One region of the Endozoicomonas sp. ONNA1 genome, then DNA from elsewhere that is predicted to be linked to it. Evidence: predicted binding sites of a transcription regulator. Region 1 holds the regulator's gene; the other holds the start of a gene.
What was found. The regulator FNR, encoded in region 1, switches genes on or off when oxygen is low (the NO sensors DNR and NnrR bind a similar motif). The targets are predictions, from matches to a motif close to TTGATNTANATCAA.

Region 1 (8,120 bases):
GGAGAGCCCGCCAAGCCCCGTCCCCAGAAGGGCCGTTCCTCCGGTCACAAGTAAGGCCGGATCAATAGCCAGCACGGGCACAGGCAACACAACGGCTGCCAGCAGCATGACCAATACGAATGTTGATTTGAGTAATTTTTCGGCCATAATCCTTCCCCCGGAGTACTGATTGAATTCCTTCGGGGGACTATGACTGATTATTTTCAGGATTTGACTAACAGGGTTGTTATTTCAACAAACAGATGTACACAGCCCGTTTCCTAACGAAACTTTTGCATCACTGTGTAAACGTCTTCCTGAAGGAGCCAGGCACTCAGTTCTGCTTTCCTTTCCTCCAGTCTGGCTCGCCGGCTGTCTGTCCCAGTCTCTTTACCAATAGAAGAAGCCGCGATTTGCTCAGATTGACCCAGCTCTGCAAGCTCATGGTCAATGTTCTCCAGTTCACCCAGTACAGAGAGCACTTTCTGGTTGAGCTCTTGCTGATCGTTCATTTCTGGTTCATGATCTTCACGTCTCTGTTGCCCGAGCTCATCATTCTCATAATAATCCTCAAAGCTGCTCCAACTTTCAGGCCGGGTCGGTTCGTATTGCATACCATCATCAGAATGAGCTGCATCCTCCGACAAATCTGAAGACCCCCTTAAATCACCATAATTATCCCACTCCAGGTCTGGCAATCTATCGGGCGGCACCCGCGATGACGAAGGCATCGTTGTCGTCACGGGTGAATTCGTCAGAGAGATTTCTTTAAGCTCTTCCGATATTCCAAGATAATCACTGATGATGCCTTCCAGCTCCACCCTGCACTCTTCCAGCGCCATTGTTTTTAATCCACGATACCCCAGTTCAGCAACCAAATAAGTCCGAAAGGCCATCAACTCTTTGAAGTAAGCTCTGGAGCGTTGCTGTTCTTCTTTCAGGGCCAGGTGCCAGCTCTCAGGAGCTTCTTCGCCAGCCAGCTCGGTCTCCCAGTCCCGGTCATTGTCGTCTGAATCATCAATGCGGTAAATATAATCCAGAGGATCAGTCAACAGAGTTTCAAGACCTGTGCCCGGACGGGCTTCATTTTCATCAAGGGCAATGTACTTTTTAACCACTTCCAAAATTGTCAGGGCATACTCTTCATCAGGGGTATCAGACGGCTGCATTTCAGAACTCTGTCGCACAAACTGCACTTTCAGCTCTCTGATCTGGCTGGCATAGTCCTCTGACTTTTGCTGCTCCAGCAACAGTTCACTGCGCAGTCGGTCCAGCTCCCTGTCTTCAGGATCAACGTCAACCAGCACAGCAGGATGATTCTGCATTGACATGAGACTTCGTGACAGTTCTTCGGATTCCTCCCTTAATGCTTGCAGCAAGGTTTCAGCAGCCACCAACTCTTCTGCCAACTTGTCAGTCTCTTCAGAATCCCTGCCCTTTTGCAGCTCATTGAGCGTTTTCAGAGCTTCTACCAGCTTGACTTGAGTTTCCAGAGTCCTGGTCTGACTCTCTACCTCCCGGACTTTCAGTAGATAGCTCATCTCATGCAGCTGTTCGACCTGACGTTTGATAGCGACCATTTCCTGTCCAGTCATGACCGCCATCTCCTGCCATTCAGACTTTAGCCGTGACAGGGTCTGAGCAATCTCCTCAGCCTTAGTTTGAACCGATTCATGAACCCTTTGCAGAGACCCTTCGAGGAACATCAGCTGTTCATTAATCTCATTGAGTTTATCTTTCAGCTTCGGCAATGCCTGAGCATCGGCCTGAAGTTTTTCCTCAATGGTGTCAATGCCACCCAGCAGTCTCTGTAGCTGTTTAACCTCGCCCTGTGCTTTTGCAAGCTCATCAACTACTCTTTGGCGCACTTCTTTATCAACGCCTTTCGGTTTTGATCTGAGCATTTCAAGTTCGCCGGTCAGGGAATCCAGCCTGAATTGCAGTTTAGCCCTCGACTGTTCCACCTCTTCCAGCTTTAGCCTTCGTTCTTCAGACTCTATCATGGTCGACTCAAGCTGAATGGTGACTGCATTTGCCTCCTGCTTTTTGACGTTTAACTCTTCTGAAACCTGACCAAACGCCTCTTCAAATTGCTTGAGCCTCTCACTCATCTCATCAACCGATGAGTTCTTGCTGATCAACTCTTGCTGGAATCGTTTAGCAAGCGCCTGGCATTGTTCAGCTTCATATTTAGCCTGCCTGATTTGCTGTTGCCAGACCCTTTTTTTCTGACCCCGCTTGTTATTAAACTGAGCGGCTTCTTTCAGCAGCTTCTCATTCATACTGCTGAGCCCCTGAAACTGTAGCTCCAGATTATACTTTTGCTCTTCGACCTTTTTTAGCTGCTCTCTGGTATTCACCAAATCAGCGGTCAATTGATTCACGTGAGTCATAGCACTGGAGACAGGCCCCTGCATGGTTTGACTGCGAACGGTCTCCTGTTCTGCTTTGAGGTCAAGAACCTTCTGCTCTGAACTTTCCAGGGCGCTTTTTGTTTTCTGCAAAAGGTCACTAATTTCCCGGATCTCTCTGTTTCTATTCAGTATCTCTTCTCTCACGCGATCCAGTTCGGTTCTCAACTGCTGTTTCGAAAGCTTACCCTGACTGACATGCTCCTGAAGGCGGGTATGACTTTCCTGCAGCAATTTAAGCTCATACTTTTTCTCTTCAAGCTGATGCGCTGTCCTGACGAGCTCAGTCTGGTCTGTTTTTTTCTGATCCCTGAGACGCTGGATCTGCGCCTCCAGCGAAGCTTTTTCTTTGGCAACGTTTGCTTCCCACTGCTTAAAGCCATTGAGCTCCGCTTCCAGCACTTTTCTGGAAGAAGCCTCATGCTGTAAGTGAACTCTGGTTTCTGTAAGCAGTTCACCCTGAGCCTTAAGTTCTTTTTCAACATTCTTCAGACGCTGAGTCGACTGGTGTGCCTCTACCCAACGCGCCCTGACCATCTGCTCTTCCCGGGTGAGAAGAGCAACCTGCTCCCGATACAACCGATTCTCAGAAGCGATCTTTTCCGAGCTATTGATCAACAGGGCTTTCTCTTTTTGCAGTTTCTCCAGATCTGCCCCCAGTCGCCTTACCTGAATGTGCTGAGCAGCCTGATCATTCTCCAATTGGGTTTCCAGCTCCTTTTGTAACTCCTGACTGCTTACAAGCTGCGTTCGAACAGTATTTAGCTCACTAATAACAACCAGATATTCCTGAAAGTTTTTATCTTTATTCTGAATGGCAAGACTTAACTGATTCTCCAGAAACTGAACCCTTTCTAAAGCACTTTCCAAATGAGCTCTGCGGGTATCCGCTTCATCAGAAACCGTCTTGACCTCTCCTTCCAGGGATCGGACAGTCTGCTGAGTTTGGAAGAGCTGGTTTTGAATCGCCTGCTGAGCGTTTTCTGCATCGACAAGCATTCGCTCGGCTACCTTTAGTTTTCTCTGCAATGGCTTAATAGTGCCTCGCTCAACGGCTTTATTTTGCAGAATCAGTGCCTGAATATCGTTGGCCTGAAGGCTCTTCTGCCGATTCAGCCTTTCAAGCTCAATATCTTTTTCTTTAATCTTTTCAGTGAGTGTCCGTGCTTCACCTTCAAGGGCCATGACCTTTTCACGGGCAAGCTGAAGCTCTCCCCCTTTTTCAGTATCTTGCCAGTTCCTGAGAGCATCACTCAATCGTTCAACTTCTTCATTCACTCTCAGTGTCTCAAGATCAACGTTTTTGTGCCGCTCTGTCAGTACTCTTAACTCATCGCCCAGCTCTTTTTGACGTTGCTCGGCAAACCTGAGTTGTTCGATTAAATACTGCATCTCCTGAAAGTGTTCTTGCCCTGAGGCCAGATCCGATTTTTCCGGAAACAGCTGACTGGCCAACTCTGCTTTTCGCTGTCTCTCCAACGCCAGCTCTTCTTGTGTCTGATGGAGCGTTCTGTTCAGAGCCTCTGCACGTTCAGACTCTCTGATCTCCAGCTGTTCCCGAATAATTCTCTGGGGTTGTGCGTGTGTAACGACAAAATCAGTCAGTTGCTTTGAACGCGTTTCCAGCTCACCCGCATGAGTTCGAAGATAAAACAAATAGCCTACTCCCGTGCACACAGCTACTCCGGCAGCGACAGGAATAGAGACAGAAGCAGCCCCCGCTGCAAAGGCCCCAACGACCATAACCCCAGTCCCCTTGGCGATGGTGACAGCGATTCTCCGGCCATTCCAGATCGAGCTTTTCTGAAGTCTGGTGCGATGCGTCTCTTCAAGCTCAGCACACTCGGCCTCTTCGAGTTTTAATGATCTGAGTTTATCCAGCTCCAGCTCGCCCTTTCTGTCCATCAGGATTTTCTTTTCCCGTGGCGTAAGATCATTAAATGTCAGACCTTCTGCGTCAACGAGTTCCTCAAAGGTTCTGGGTTCAGCCTCTGGCACGGCTGGCCTAAAGAAAATCCCCGTCACTGAGCTGAACAGACTCATGGCGTAAATCTCCCTGATTTACGAAATTGTATTGAAAACAGTTATCGGCACATTGGCCGTGAAGAATATTTTTCTTTACTAATAGTTATTGATAGCGTTCACAGCGACCTCCATAAACCCTGTAGCTAAAGGTCCAACCTGCTGATCAAGGGCAATACTTTTTACCGCGAACTTATCGAAACCTGATAAGCATTTTCCGAAAAAAACCTTAAGTATGAAGGAATTACACTTTAGTCTCGGAAAGCACAGACTTACACTCAGATAACATTTTCAATAGAATGTGCAGCGATTTCGCCAATACGACTTTGAGGCCACTCAATGACGTCAAAGCCCAATGTACGACAGCCTGGCCATGTGGCCTGCAGAGACTGTAGTCTTAGCTCTCTCTGCCTGCCGCTGGCATTGAGTCTACAAGACATTGACCAGCTTGATCGCATCATCAAGCGAGGCCGCCCTCTCAAGAAGGGGGAACACCTGTTCCTGGAAGGAGACCCCTTTACCAGCGTCTTCGCTGTCCGCTCCGGGGCCATTAAGACCTATACCGCCACCAACGAAGGTGAGGAACAGATCACATCTTTCTACCTTCCCAGCGAGATACTGGGCCTGAGTGGTATGGATACTGACGTCTACCCTGTCTCTGCACAGGCTATGGAAACCACCATGATCTGTGAGATCCCCTTTGATCAGCTAGAAACCCTGTCCGACCGATTCCCAGAGTTGCGTCGTCATATGATGCGCCTGATGAGCAAGAAAATCCGGGAAGATCAGCAGATGATGATGCTACTGTCCAAGAAGAACGCCGATGAAAGGATTGCGACTTTCCTGATCAATCTGGCCAGTCGTTTTCGTCGCAGGGGGTTCTCATCTCAGTCATTCCGGCTGTCCATGTCCCGCAACGAAATGGGCAACTACCTGGGACTGGCTGTAGAAACCGTTAGCCGGGTATTTACCCGATTTCAAAAAAACGGCCTGATCTTCGCAGTGGGCAAAGAGATTGAAATCCGTGACCCGGTTCAATTATGCTCACTGGCGGGTGGAAAGTCTGTCGATTTGGAACAGATTATCTCCACCGCATAAGCTCGCCCGGAATGGACAGTAAGGCAAAAAAATGATCGTTGATGAAGCTTATCTGAAAGCACAGATTAGAACCGTTCCTGACTGGCCAAACCCTGGCATTTATTTTCGGGACGTTACCACGCTTTTCGAGAACCCCAAAGCCTGGCGGTCAGTCATGGACAGCCTCATTCATCGGTACATGAATGTTGAGTTTGACCGGATCGGTGCCCTTGATGCACGGGGTTTCCTGTTGGGCTCTGCGCTGTCGTATGCTTTGAACAAGCCACTGGTCTTATTCAGGAAAAAGGGGAAACTGCCCTTCCATACCGTCGCCCGGGATTATGAGCTCGAATACGGTACGGCGACCCTGGAAGTTCATTCAGACACCATTAAGAAAGGTGATAAAGTGATTCTGGTCGACGACCTGATCGCAACAGGCGGCACTTTGCTTGCGGCCAGTCATCTGGTCAAACAACTCGGCGGACAAATTCTGGAAGCGGCTGCCATCATGGACCTTCCGGATCTTGGAGGTTCAAAGACATTGAACGAAGCAGGAGTTCCGGTCTTCTCTCTGTGTGAATTTGAAGGGGAATAACCCCCCTTATTTGCTCTATCTGCATCAAACTCACTTCTACCCCTTCCACGGTGGCCTGATATTCGGTTTTATCGGAAATAACTTCAGGTGCTGCTGTGTTTTTCATGCTCTGAAGTGCTCCCTGGTTAAATTTTGCTGTACTTCAGATTTTTTTGAGTGCTACGATAATCTGAATAATGAAAATAATGCTCTAAAGCAAAGGAAATCCCGATGGGTATTTGTGCAAAGGAGCTGCGCCACTACGTTGTTCGCCCTACCCTGAAACATTTAAGAATGTGGAGCCCTACTGCAGAAAACCTGCTGCTGGGGACTGCCGCCAGAGAATCCGGGCTGGGTTTTCATCTTAAACAAGAACACCATCAGGCTTTGGGGATATTTCAAATCTCGCCCAGAATGCATCGCAACATCTGGGATCATTATCTGGCGAAGAAGGCCGACCTTTCCAGTTTGATCCGGGGGCTGGCCAGCCAGAGAGAATTTCTGGCTCATCCACACCTGGAATTAGCGACCAACCTCTCTTACGCAACAGCCATTGCCTGGATGATTTATTATCGAACCAATAAACCCATCCACAAAGTACCCCATGATGATGTCCATGCTCTGGGTAAGCTTTGGCATAATTACTACCACCGTCACCACCCCGGCCCCATCGAGAGCTTTGTGGCGAGCTACAAGACTTTAATAACGAATTCAATTGAGACAGAAGAGTCAGTATCAGAGAGTGTCAAGACTCCCTGATGCTGCTCTGTAGCGGACAATTTCGAGACAATGGGGGATGTTGCAAACGGTCATTGAATATAATCCCACAGGTCATTCCATTGCGGGTTTTCTTTTTCAATCAAATCAATCTTCCACTGGCGATTCCATTTCTTCAGCTGTTTTTCGCGGATGACGGCGGACTCCATCGTTTCACGCTGCCCAAAGTAAACCCGCATGTGAACGTTATGTTCTGCTGTAAAACCAGAAGCCAGGTCGTTTTTGCGTTGCCATATCCTCTGAATCAGGTGACTGGTTACACCAATATGCAGTGCTCCATTTCTCTTACTGGCAAGTATGTAAACGCAAGGTTACTTAAGCATTGATACTCCTTCGATCATCATTCTCGAAAAGGCGGGAATCATTCAGCTTGAGTTAATAAGCTTGCGGTCATACCTGCTGGCGAGTACTCACCCTCCCTTTTAAATCAAGATTCGTAACGAAATTGCCCCCTACAGAGCTGATGACGTCAGCTGGCCCGATCGCGCTTTTCTGCACACTTAATACACAGATCGGCGTATGGCATCGCGATCAGACGGGCTTCAATGATTTTGTCACCACAGCCGGTGCAGAAGCCGTAATCATCATGATTCATACGATCCAGCGCTTTGTTAACCAGGTTAAGTTCAGCCCGGGCATCATTACCCAGCTGGTCAATAACCTCATCATTTTCCCTCTCCTGCGCCTGTTCTGACCAATCGGCATTGGCCCTGCGAGTCATATCTTTACTGATGTTTCCGAGACGAACATTCAACTCATCTCTGCGAGACAATAACCAGACTTTAAGTTTCTCGTAATCAGCCATGGAAATCCCCTGAATAAATGTCGACGATTATTGTGTGTATAAACGACTGGATGCTATGTCCCTTCGCATTCTGTCCATTAGCTAAGCATAGCCACAGTTAACTATATTTCGACAGCTCATTCGCAACAGTCGCATGCAGCCCTGCGAAATTCGGGAGATATCCCTGATGCCTATCGTTAAACCTTTTATTATAATGTCCTCAATTTTCGGGTTCCTGCCCGTTTGACCATTATTCAGAGCTGTAAGTCACCCGGTTTAACCGCCCCCTTTCCGGGCTTTAAATGAAGTTGGGTACTTTGAGAGACAAGACAGAACCAAAATGCAGAGTCAGACAAAAAGCGCAAAAACCAACTTCAACAAGCTACAGAAACGCCTGAGACGAGAGGTTGGTCAGGCCATCGCTGAATACCACATGATTGAGGATGGTGACCGCATCATGGTCTGTCTGTCAGGGGGAAAGGACAGCTATACCCTG
Region 2 (8,120 bases), on a different contig from region 1:
CGGCAAAAGCTTGAGAGCCGTTCAGTTTGATCTGCCGATTAATCAGCATCCTGACACGGGTCACAGCTTTGAAAAACTGGAAGTACCTCACTGGGACAAACTGCTCAAGCTGACTTCAGCCTGTTATGACATGACTGGATTGGGATATCTGGGCGTGGACATTGTTCTGGATGAAAGGGATGGTCCACTGATCCTTGAACTCAATGCCCGTCCCGGTCTGGCCATCCAGATCGCCAATGACCGTGGCATCCAGCCCCGCCTGGAGCTGATAGAGTCTCTGCCCAACTGGAATATGCCTATTAAAGAGAAAGTCGCATTCTCTAAAGAGCACTTTGCCATGTAATCTCCACTACATCAGGGCTCAGCGCCCTGATGTACGCTTCTCAAACCATTCATCAAAAACATCACTGATAAGTTAACTGAGTGATGAGACCGCCTTCCCTCCTTGGCCTGAAGACCTTGTCTGTGTCACAATCGTTTAAAGAGTGAATGGATTTAAGAATCAACCCTAATAAAAATGAAAAGCTGTCACTTCGTCATGGAGGACTGCCTGAATTGCAGGTTCTAATGATCTACTCATTCTGTTCGCAAAGAACAGTCATCTCCATCAGGACTTTACTGGTCATTCTGCTGACCTTTGTTGTCAGTCAGACTGCCCGGGCGACTGCTGTTGCAGAATCTTCAGAGGCTGGACCGGTTAAACTGGCCGGCTTCCTGACCCCGGTTTCAGCACCGAAAGCAATTCTGACTGGTAAACACCCCGAAACCAGTGATCGCTGGTACAAGCTCCGCCTGAACCTGAACCACTCTCTTAATTCTGACTGGTTGCTGGTATTCAGAAGAACCCCTCACAAAAAACTCGATGTGTTCACACCTTCCGAAAAAGGTTATCGAATGACTTCATTGGGCATTAGCGGTCATAACCGCAATTCAGACCCCAGAGTTCTGAAACTTATTCTGCCTGATAACAAGATTCACGATATTTATTTACGGGTGGACAACGCAGAGCCTAACAGATTGAATCCCAGCCTCTGGCCACAGTCACTCTATATGCTGGATGAGTACAAGAACCAAGCCTTTTCAGCTTCATTACTGGCACTGCTTCTGCTTTTTCTCATCGTTACAGCGGCCGCGATGATCTACACCCGACACCCATCATACCTGTTGCTTGCTGCACATCTGCTGGCTACCACTTCACTGGTTGTATTATACCAAGGCAACATTTTCTGGATAATCAAAGGAGTCGGGAATCCCGGATTCTGGGTACTGACCGTGGCAGTCATCAGCCTTGCTTCGGCTCTGGGCTGCTACAAAAATCTTGGCTTGCTGGCGCTCTTCACTCCCAAGGCAGACAGACTGATACTCTGGCTTTGCTGCCTGTCGGTCGGATTCACTCTCAGCTTCTTCGTCACACAACAAATCTTGTTACTCAATGGGGCATTTTTATTGATCGCTCTGGCCGCAGTCCTCCTCACTGCCAGCCTGCTGACCATTTTTTCTCAGGGTGTAAGACCTGCCAAACTGGCTTTACCGGTCACGACCACACTGTTCCTTGCCTTATTCAGCAGCTGGGTCTCAAAGGACTGGCCCAGAGTCATACCCAGTCAGGCAGAACTGGCATTAATTGCTCTGCAATCCATGCTGATTACCGGCCTTTACTGGGTTAACCGCAAACATAAGAATCGTCAGGCTATCTCAATCAACCTGGTCAACAACTACACCGATAAGCGACAAGTCTTTGATCTCGCCCTGCGGAAACACCTTCAGCCCGCCAACAATGCCCTCGCGGATGAAAGGGCCATTCGAAAACGCATCCTGGCAACTCTGGATGCGGTAATGCCCGGAACACCCTCTATGATATTGGTTAAAAATAAAGATCAATGGGGTGTTAGCAGCCATTACCCCAAAGCCGCCCGGATTCTAAAAAGCAGTATTGAGACTATTGAAGATGAGCTAACGGATATCATTGGCTCAGAGCAAGAGCACCATATCCGGCTTGAAGATCGTAACGGCGTTAAATACTGGATATTTTTGCTTCACACCGAAGAAAACCACCATACTCTACTGGTAGTCTCACCGGGAAGCCAGCCCGGGAAATCCTTGAAATGGCAGCAGATAACCAACATCAGCACCCATGCCCGAACCCTGTTTCAGGCCAATCAGCAGGCTCGCTTCTGGAAACTGCAAGCCAGTCTTGATCCACTGACGGGTATTCTGAATCGCAGAGCTTTTACCAATGAGGCCTCAGAGCTGCTTCACCACCCTGCTCGCAAAAATTCTCAGTCCTGCCTGATTTTCATAGATATCGATGACTTCAAGCAGATCAATGACCGTTTCGGCCACCCAGCGGGCGACAGGGTTCTCTCTGACATGGCCAGTCGACTACGAAAAGAGCTTCGTCAACAGGACCTGATTGCCCGCTACGGCGGTGAGGAATTTGTCGTTCTCCTGCCCTACACAGACGCAGTCTGGGGCGTTCAGATCGCTGAGCGACTCAGAAACTCAGCATTACTTTATGAAGGTGGCCCTATTCCACTGAGCATCAGCCTGGGGATTGCTGCCACCGGTCCGCAGACCAACACTCTCGATAAAATACTGAAAGAAGCAGACGACGCCTTGTATCAGGCCAAGCACTTGGGCAAGAACAGAGTCTGTCGGGCATCTTCCTGTGCAGATATGCGGCTATCGGCTCATGAACCAGAGAAAGGTTAACAGCTCGCGAGATAAGAGATTACAAAACGCTTATCCTAAGACGTAAATCTACATATACTGAACCATCATACTGAGACTTTAGAATTAAGAAGTGCTCCCCTGCCAAAAAAAGCGAAATATACGACAATGACCGCCCCTTTCAGTCGCTGGCGACAGCAACGGAATGATGACGAACTCCAGCTTGAAGAACGCGATTTGAACTGGCTGGAGAAAGTGGCACGCGCTCCTCATCAGGAGCCCTGGAGTGTCACTGTAATGCAGTACGCCTGGACTGCAGGTCCGGTCACACTTCTGGCCGCCTTTGCAGGCTACTATATTGCCTACGGCACCATGATGCCGTTGGACAGAACCCTTTATTTCGTTGGCTATTCCATTGTTGCCATTGGTCTGGGTCTGTTCACCAAGCTGATTTACGACGTTACCCACGGCCGACGGATCAATCAAGACAAAAACAACCTGCTCAGCATCATCGACCGAATTCCCGAAGTCATTTATGTAGTGCGCGACCTGGCCCAACGTAATATGGCCAAAGATGCACGTCGCATCCACTCTGCCGGTATTCTTTTGCAAAAGTTCGATCTTGGCCCGGAATGGATATCAGCAGCCATTGAAGATATTACGGGTGACCCTGATCTGGCCCGCAAGGCTGAACAGATTGAAATATTCCGCAGGGCCGGCCTTTATCATAGAATGCGTGACATTGTCCACGAAGTCTCCGAAGACACGGAGCGTTATCATAACGAACTCAAAGAACTTCACCCGCGCATAGCCCAGGCGCTCAAAAACAGATTAAGCGGTATCGTGGCCAGACCCCATGAAGGACAAACCAGGGAGCCTCTGTTCATTGAGCGGATTCTCACTGCCAGTGAGCGGGACAATGAAGAAATAATGACCCTTCACGATGTCGAGGAAATACTCATATTATGCTTCGAGCTGATTTGCGGGCGCAAAATTTCCTGGCTTAAAATTGAGTATACCGGTCGCTGGGACCTGGCCAAGGCTCTGGACAAGCTCGAGGAAGAACGCAATGGTTTCCGGATCAGCCGGGCCAGGGTTTACTCCCGCCTCAAGGCCCTGGCGACCTGGCTCCATAATGTTGATATCCAGAATGGCATTATTACCGATCACGGCCTGAGCCCCCCGAAGTTAGTGGCTGCGGTCAGGGAGTCACTCGACAATCTCAGTTTGCAGGTTCTTCAGGCCGGAGAACTGACCCATAAAACCGGCAAACACGTTATAGCCCTTAACATAAAACGCAAGCAACTCGATAAAGCCATTCAACTCTACAATGAAGCTCATCGTGCCTACCTGAAGCAGGGAAGGGACAGTGAGAAACTCAAACGCGCCCTGAAGTACTGGCAAAAACTCTCCACACTTTATCAGCAAAACCCTAAAGAAAACTTAAAACGAAGCCTGACTATTTCAGAGCAGAGTATCGAACTAGACGATGATACCAGAATGGAGGTCGTGAACCGTCTGGAAGCGTTTTCAAAGGAATCCCGCATAAGGCAAGATAGCTATCGCCCCGCCCTGTCGTCTGCCCGGAGATATTTGACAGAAACACGTGCCAGGGAGGTGGCTATCGAGGTGGCAACTATTCTTGACCCTTACATACATCTTCATGACCCACAAATTCAGAGAGCTATTGAGAGCTCCAATGCTTCCAGCCTGGCTTTTCTTGAGCCGGGTATGAGCGCCAGGACAAAGGCAGCGCTGGGAGAAGCTCTGGCCGCAGATGTTGACAAAAACCTCTCAGCCAGTGCCGAGAAGCTGGCCCAGAACCTGATTCGGTATTATCGTGTTCCCCTGAGTGAGAGAACCATTAACTTTCTGGTAAAAACCTATCAGGCCGATTTACAACGATTGCAATTTATTGCCCAGTTCGAAACTCCAATGAGCGCTAGCCATTCGCTGGATAATATTTCGCCTATCGAAGTCCCTCCTGCCAACAGCAATTGGCAAATCCACCTGTATAACGCCAATAAAATCATTAGCAAATACAGCTCTGCCAGAGTTCATCGCTGACACATCACTTGTCCGGCCGGACAGTGATCACACGGGTGAATATTTCCCATAAACTGATCAGAAATACTGATGAATAGTTATTACAGATATCAGCATCGCTTATAACCCAAAAGCCGGCTTATAACCAGAATGTTTCGTTTTCACACAGTCTTTTACTCTTTATTTTTACAAATCAAGCATTTATCCCCCTAAAAAACACCTTAAAAATAAGGTATTTAAAACATTTTTGATAAAGATCAAACTTTGCCTCTTACCGTGGTTCATCTATGTAACAAATGCGAGTAACATGTGCGCATGTCTGATTAACCAGCCATAGATTGATCCAGACCTGTCTAAGACTCGTATAAGCATGCACCGCTGCGTGGGCTATAAACATGCATTTAACATGTATCTATTATGCTGAATGCGCGGTAACTGCATCACAAAGGACCTCTGTGGCAGCACACATTTTCTGATTTCTGTTAGGGATCTGATTTAACACTGTCATTAACGAGGAGCACCATGATTACAGACGAAATCATTGACCTATCGCGATTCCAGTTCGCGATGACAGCACTCTATCACTTCCTCTTTGTTCCGCTGACCCTGGGCATGACCTTTATTCTGGCGATTATGGAGTCGGTCTATGTTATGACCGGCAAACAGGTCTACCGGGATATGACCAAATTCTGGGGTAAATTATTTGGTATTAACTTTGCCCTTGGTGTCGCTACTGGCCTCACCATGGAATTCCAGTTCGGAACCAACTGGTCATACTACTCTCATTATGTCGGTGACATTTTTGGTGCTCCACTGGCCATTGAAGCCCTGATGGCCTTCTTTCTGGAATCAACATTTGTCGGCATGTTCTTCTTCGGCTGGGACCGACTCAGTAAGGTGCAGCATCTGGCCTGCACCTGGTTAATGGCAATAGGTACTAACCTTTCGGCCATGTGGATTCTCATTGCTAATGCCTGGATGCAGAACCCGGTAGGCGCAGAGTTCAATTATGAAACCATGCGCATGGAAATGACCAACTTCGCAGACCTGATTCTAAATCCTGTGGCTCAGGTAAAATTCATTCATACCGTTTCTGCCGGATATACAACAGGTGCCATCTTTGTACTGTCGATCAGTGCCTGGTATATGCTGAAAGGCCGCGATATTGGTTTTGCCCGTCGTTCATTTGCTGTAGCCGCAGGCTTTGGCTTGGCATCCATCCTGTCTACGCTTTTGCTGGGCGACGAATCCGGTTATGAACTGGGTGACGTGCAGCAAGTCAAGCTGGCAGCGATCGAAGCCGAGTGGGATACCGAACCGGCGCCAGCCGCCTTTACTGTATTCGGCTTACCCAATCAGGAAGAACAGAGAACGGATTATGCGATCAAAATCCCCTACGTCATGGGCATTATCGCTACCCGCTCAACAGACACTGAAGTACTGGGTATCAAAGACCTGGTTGACGACAAGATTCAGAGAATCAATAACGGTATCAAAGCCTACGAACTCCTTGAAAAGCTGAAAAACGGTGAAGACACACCTGAAAACCGTCGAGAGTTTGATAAAGTCGTTGATGATCTGGGCTATGGTCTGCTGCTCAGTCGCTATACCGATGACATTCCAAACGCCACTCCACAGATGGTTCGGCAGGCTGCAGAAGAGGCTATACCGACTGTATGGCCGCTGTTCTTCTCCTTCAGAATCATGGTGGGTCTCGGTGTTCTGATGCTATTGCTGCTAATAACCGCTTTCTACAAAACAGCCCGCAGAACTGAGTACAATAGTCCAACATTCCTCAAACTCTGTTTCTACGCTTTGCCACTGCCATTCATTGCCAGTGAAATGGGCTGGTTCGTCGCTGAGTTTGGCCGTCAACCCTGGTCGATTTCAGGCATTCTACCCACTTACCTGTCTGCTTCCAGCCGAACAGAAATGGATCTGTGGCTCAGTATCATCGGTTTTACTGCGCTCTACAGCATCTGCATCATTATCGAAATTTACCTAATCGTTAAATATGCCCGCAAAGGTCCTAGCAGCCTGCACACCGGCCGCTATCACTTTGAACGCAATCGCTCCGACGATATGGCTCAGGCATAAAAAGGAGGCCCCTATGGACTACGAAGTTCTCAAATTCATCTGGTGGGTTCTGATCGGTGTCCTGTTCATTGGCTTTGCCATAATGGACGGGTATGATCTGGGAACCGCCAACCTGCTGCCCTTCATGAGCAAAACCGACGAAGAGCGCCGTATCATGATCAATGCCGTCGCTCCTCACTGGGACGGTAACCAGGTCTGGCTGATCACTTCGGGTGGCGCACTCTTTGCGGCCTGGCCTAACGTTTATGCCACAGCCTTCTCTGGCTTTTACTGGGCTATGCTGCTGGTTCTGTTTGCACTGATTGTCCGTCCTCTGGCTTTTGATTATCGTTCCAAGGTAAAACCTGAGCAAACTAAATACTGTGACTGGGGGCTGTTTATCAGCGGTATAGTCCCTTCTCTGGTATTCGGCGTAGCCTTTGGCAACCTGTTTCAGGGCTTTGGCTTTAATCTGGACGACACCATGCGCTCTAGCTTTACCCAGGGCTTCTTTTCACTGCTGAATCCCTTTGCTCTTCTTTGTGGTGTTGTCAGTGTTTCTATGCTGACGATGCAGGGCTCTGTGTGGCAGAGCATGCGTTCTGGCAGTCCGATCAAAGAACGCGCAAGCATTGTCGCTCGTCTGTCTGCCCTGGCAACCATTGTCACCTTTGCACTGGCGGGTGTCTGGGTAGCCAATCTGCCCGGCTTTGAAGTTGTCAGCGGTCTGGTTATGAATGGCGAAGCCAACCCACTGACCAAAACGGTTCACATTGCAGACGCGGGCATCTGGCTGGCTAATTACACCAAGTACCCGATTATGCTGATTGCACCGGTCATGGGTTTTACTGGAGCCATCGGTGTCTTCCTGCTGGCTAAAAGCCGTCTTCACGGACTGACCTTTGCCTGCAGCTCAATCACTCAGGCTGGGATTATCATGACAGCCGGGTTCTCGCTGTTCCCGTTCATCCTGCCATCCAGCACCCACCCTAACGTCAGCCTGACGCTGTGGGATGCAACGTCCAGTTATCTGACGCTGGGTATCATGACAGTGGTTGCCCTGATCTTTGTTCCCATCATTCTGGGTTACACCATCTGGTGTTTCTACAAATTATGGGGCCGTATGACAGCAGAGCACCTTAACGAAAACACGCACTCACTGTACTAAGGAGGTCAGACTATGTGGTATTTTGCCTGGATTCTGGGCGTACTTCTGGCGTGTGCCTTTGGTATCATCAATGTCATGTGGTATGAATTTCACACCGATCATTTTGATGAAGAGACCGGGGAGCCAATCAACAAGGATTGATGTTGGTCTTTGGGAGTGA

Region 2: the regulator FNR is predicted to act here: its motif matches at 4,964-4,977, upstream of KDK19_RS22865 (cytochrome ubiquinol oxidase subunit I).

Annotation. Positions count from the first base shown of each region.
Region 1 is NZ_JAHHPN010000424.1:39,775-47,894, forward strand. Features, by position in the region: gene KDK19_RS09650 (autotransporter domain-containing protein) at 1-147, opposite strand, end outside; gene KDK19_RS09655 (hypothetical protein) at 261-4,433, opposite strand; gene fnr (fumarate/nitrate reduction transcriptional regulator Fnr) at 4,752-5,510, shown strand; gene KDK19_RS09665 (adenine phosphoribosyltransferase) at 5,542-6,084, shown strand; gene KDK19_RS09670 (hypothetical protein) at 6,295-6,822, shown strand; gene KDK19_RS09675 (GIY-YIG nuclease family protein) at 6,873-7,139, opposite strand; gene KDK19_RS09680 (TraR/DksA family transcriptional regulator) at 7,310-7,645, opposite strand; gene ttcA (tRNA 2-thiocytidine(32) synthetase TtcA) at 7,965-8,120, shown strand, end outside.
Region 2 is NZ_JAHHPN010000952.1:11,211-19,330, forward strand. Features, by position in the region: gene KDK19_RS22850 (alpha-L-glutamate ligase-like protein) at 1-343, shown strand, start outside; gene KDK19_RS22855 (diguanylate cyclase) at 490-2,712, shown strand; gene KDK19_RS22860 (hypothetical protein) at 2,839-4,737, shown strand; gene KDK19_RS22865 (cytochrome ubiquinol oxidase subunit I) at 5,239-6,813, shown strand; gene cydB (cytochrome d ubiquinol oxidase subunit II) at 6,827-7,960, shown strand; gene cydX (cytochrome bd-I oxidase subunit CydX) at 7,973-8,101, shown strand.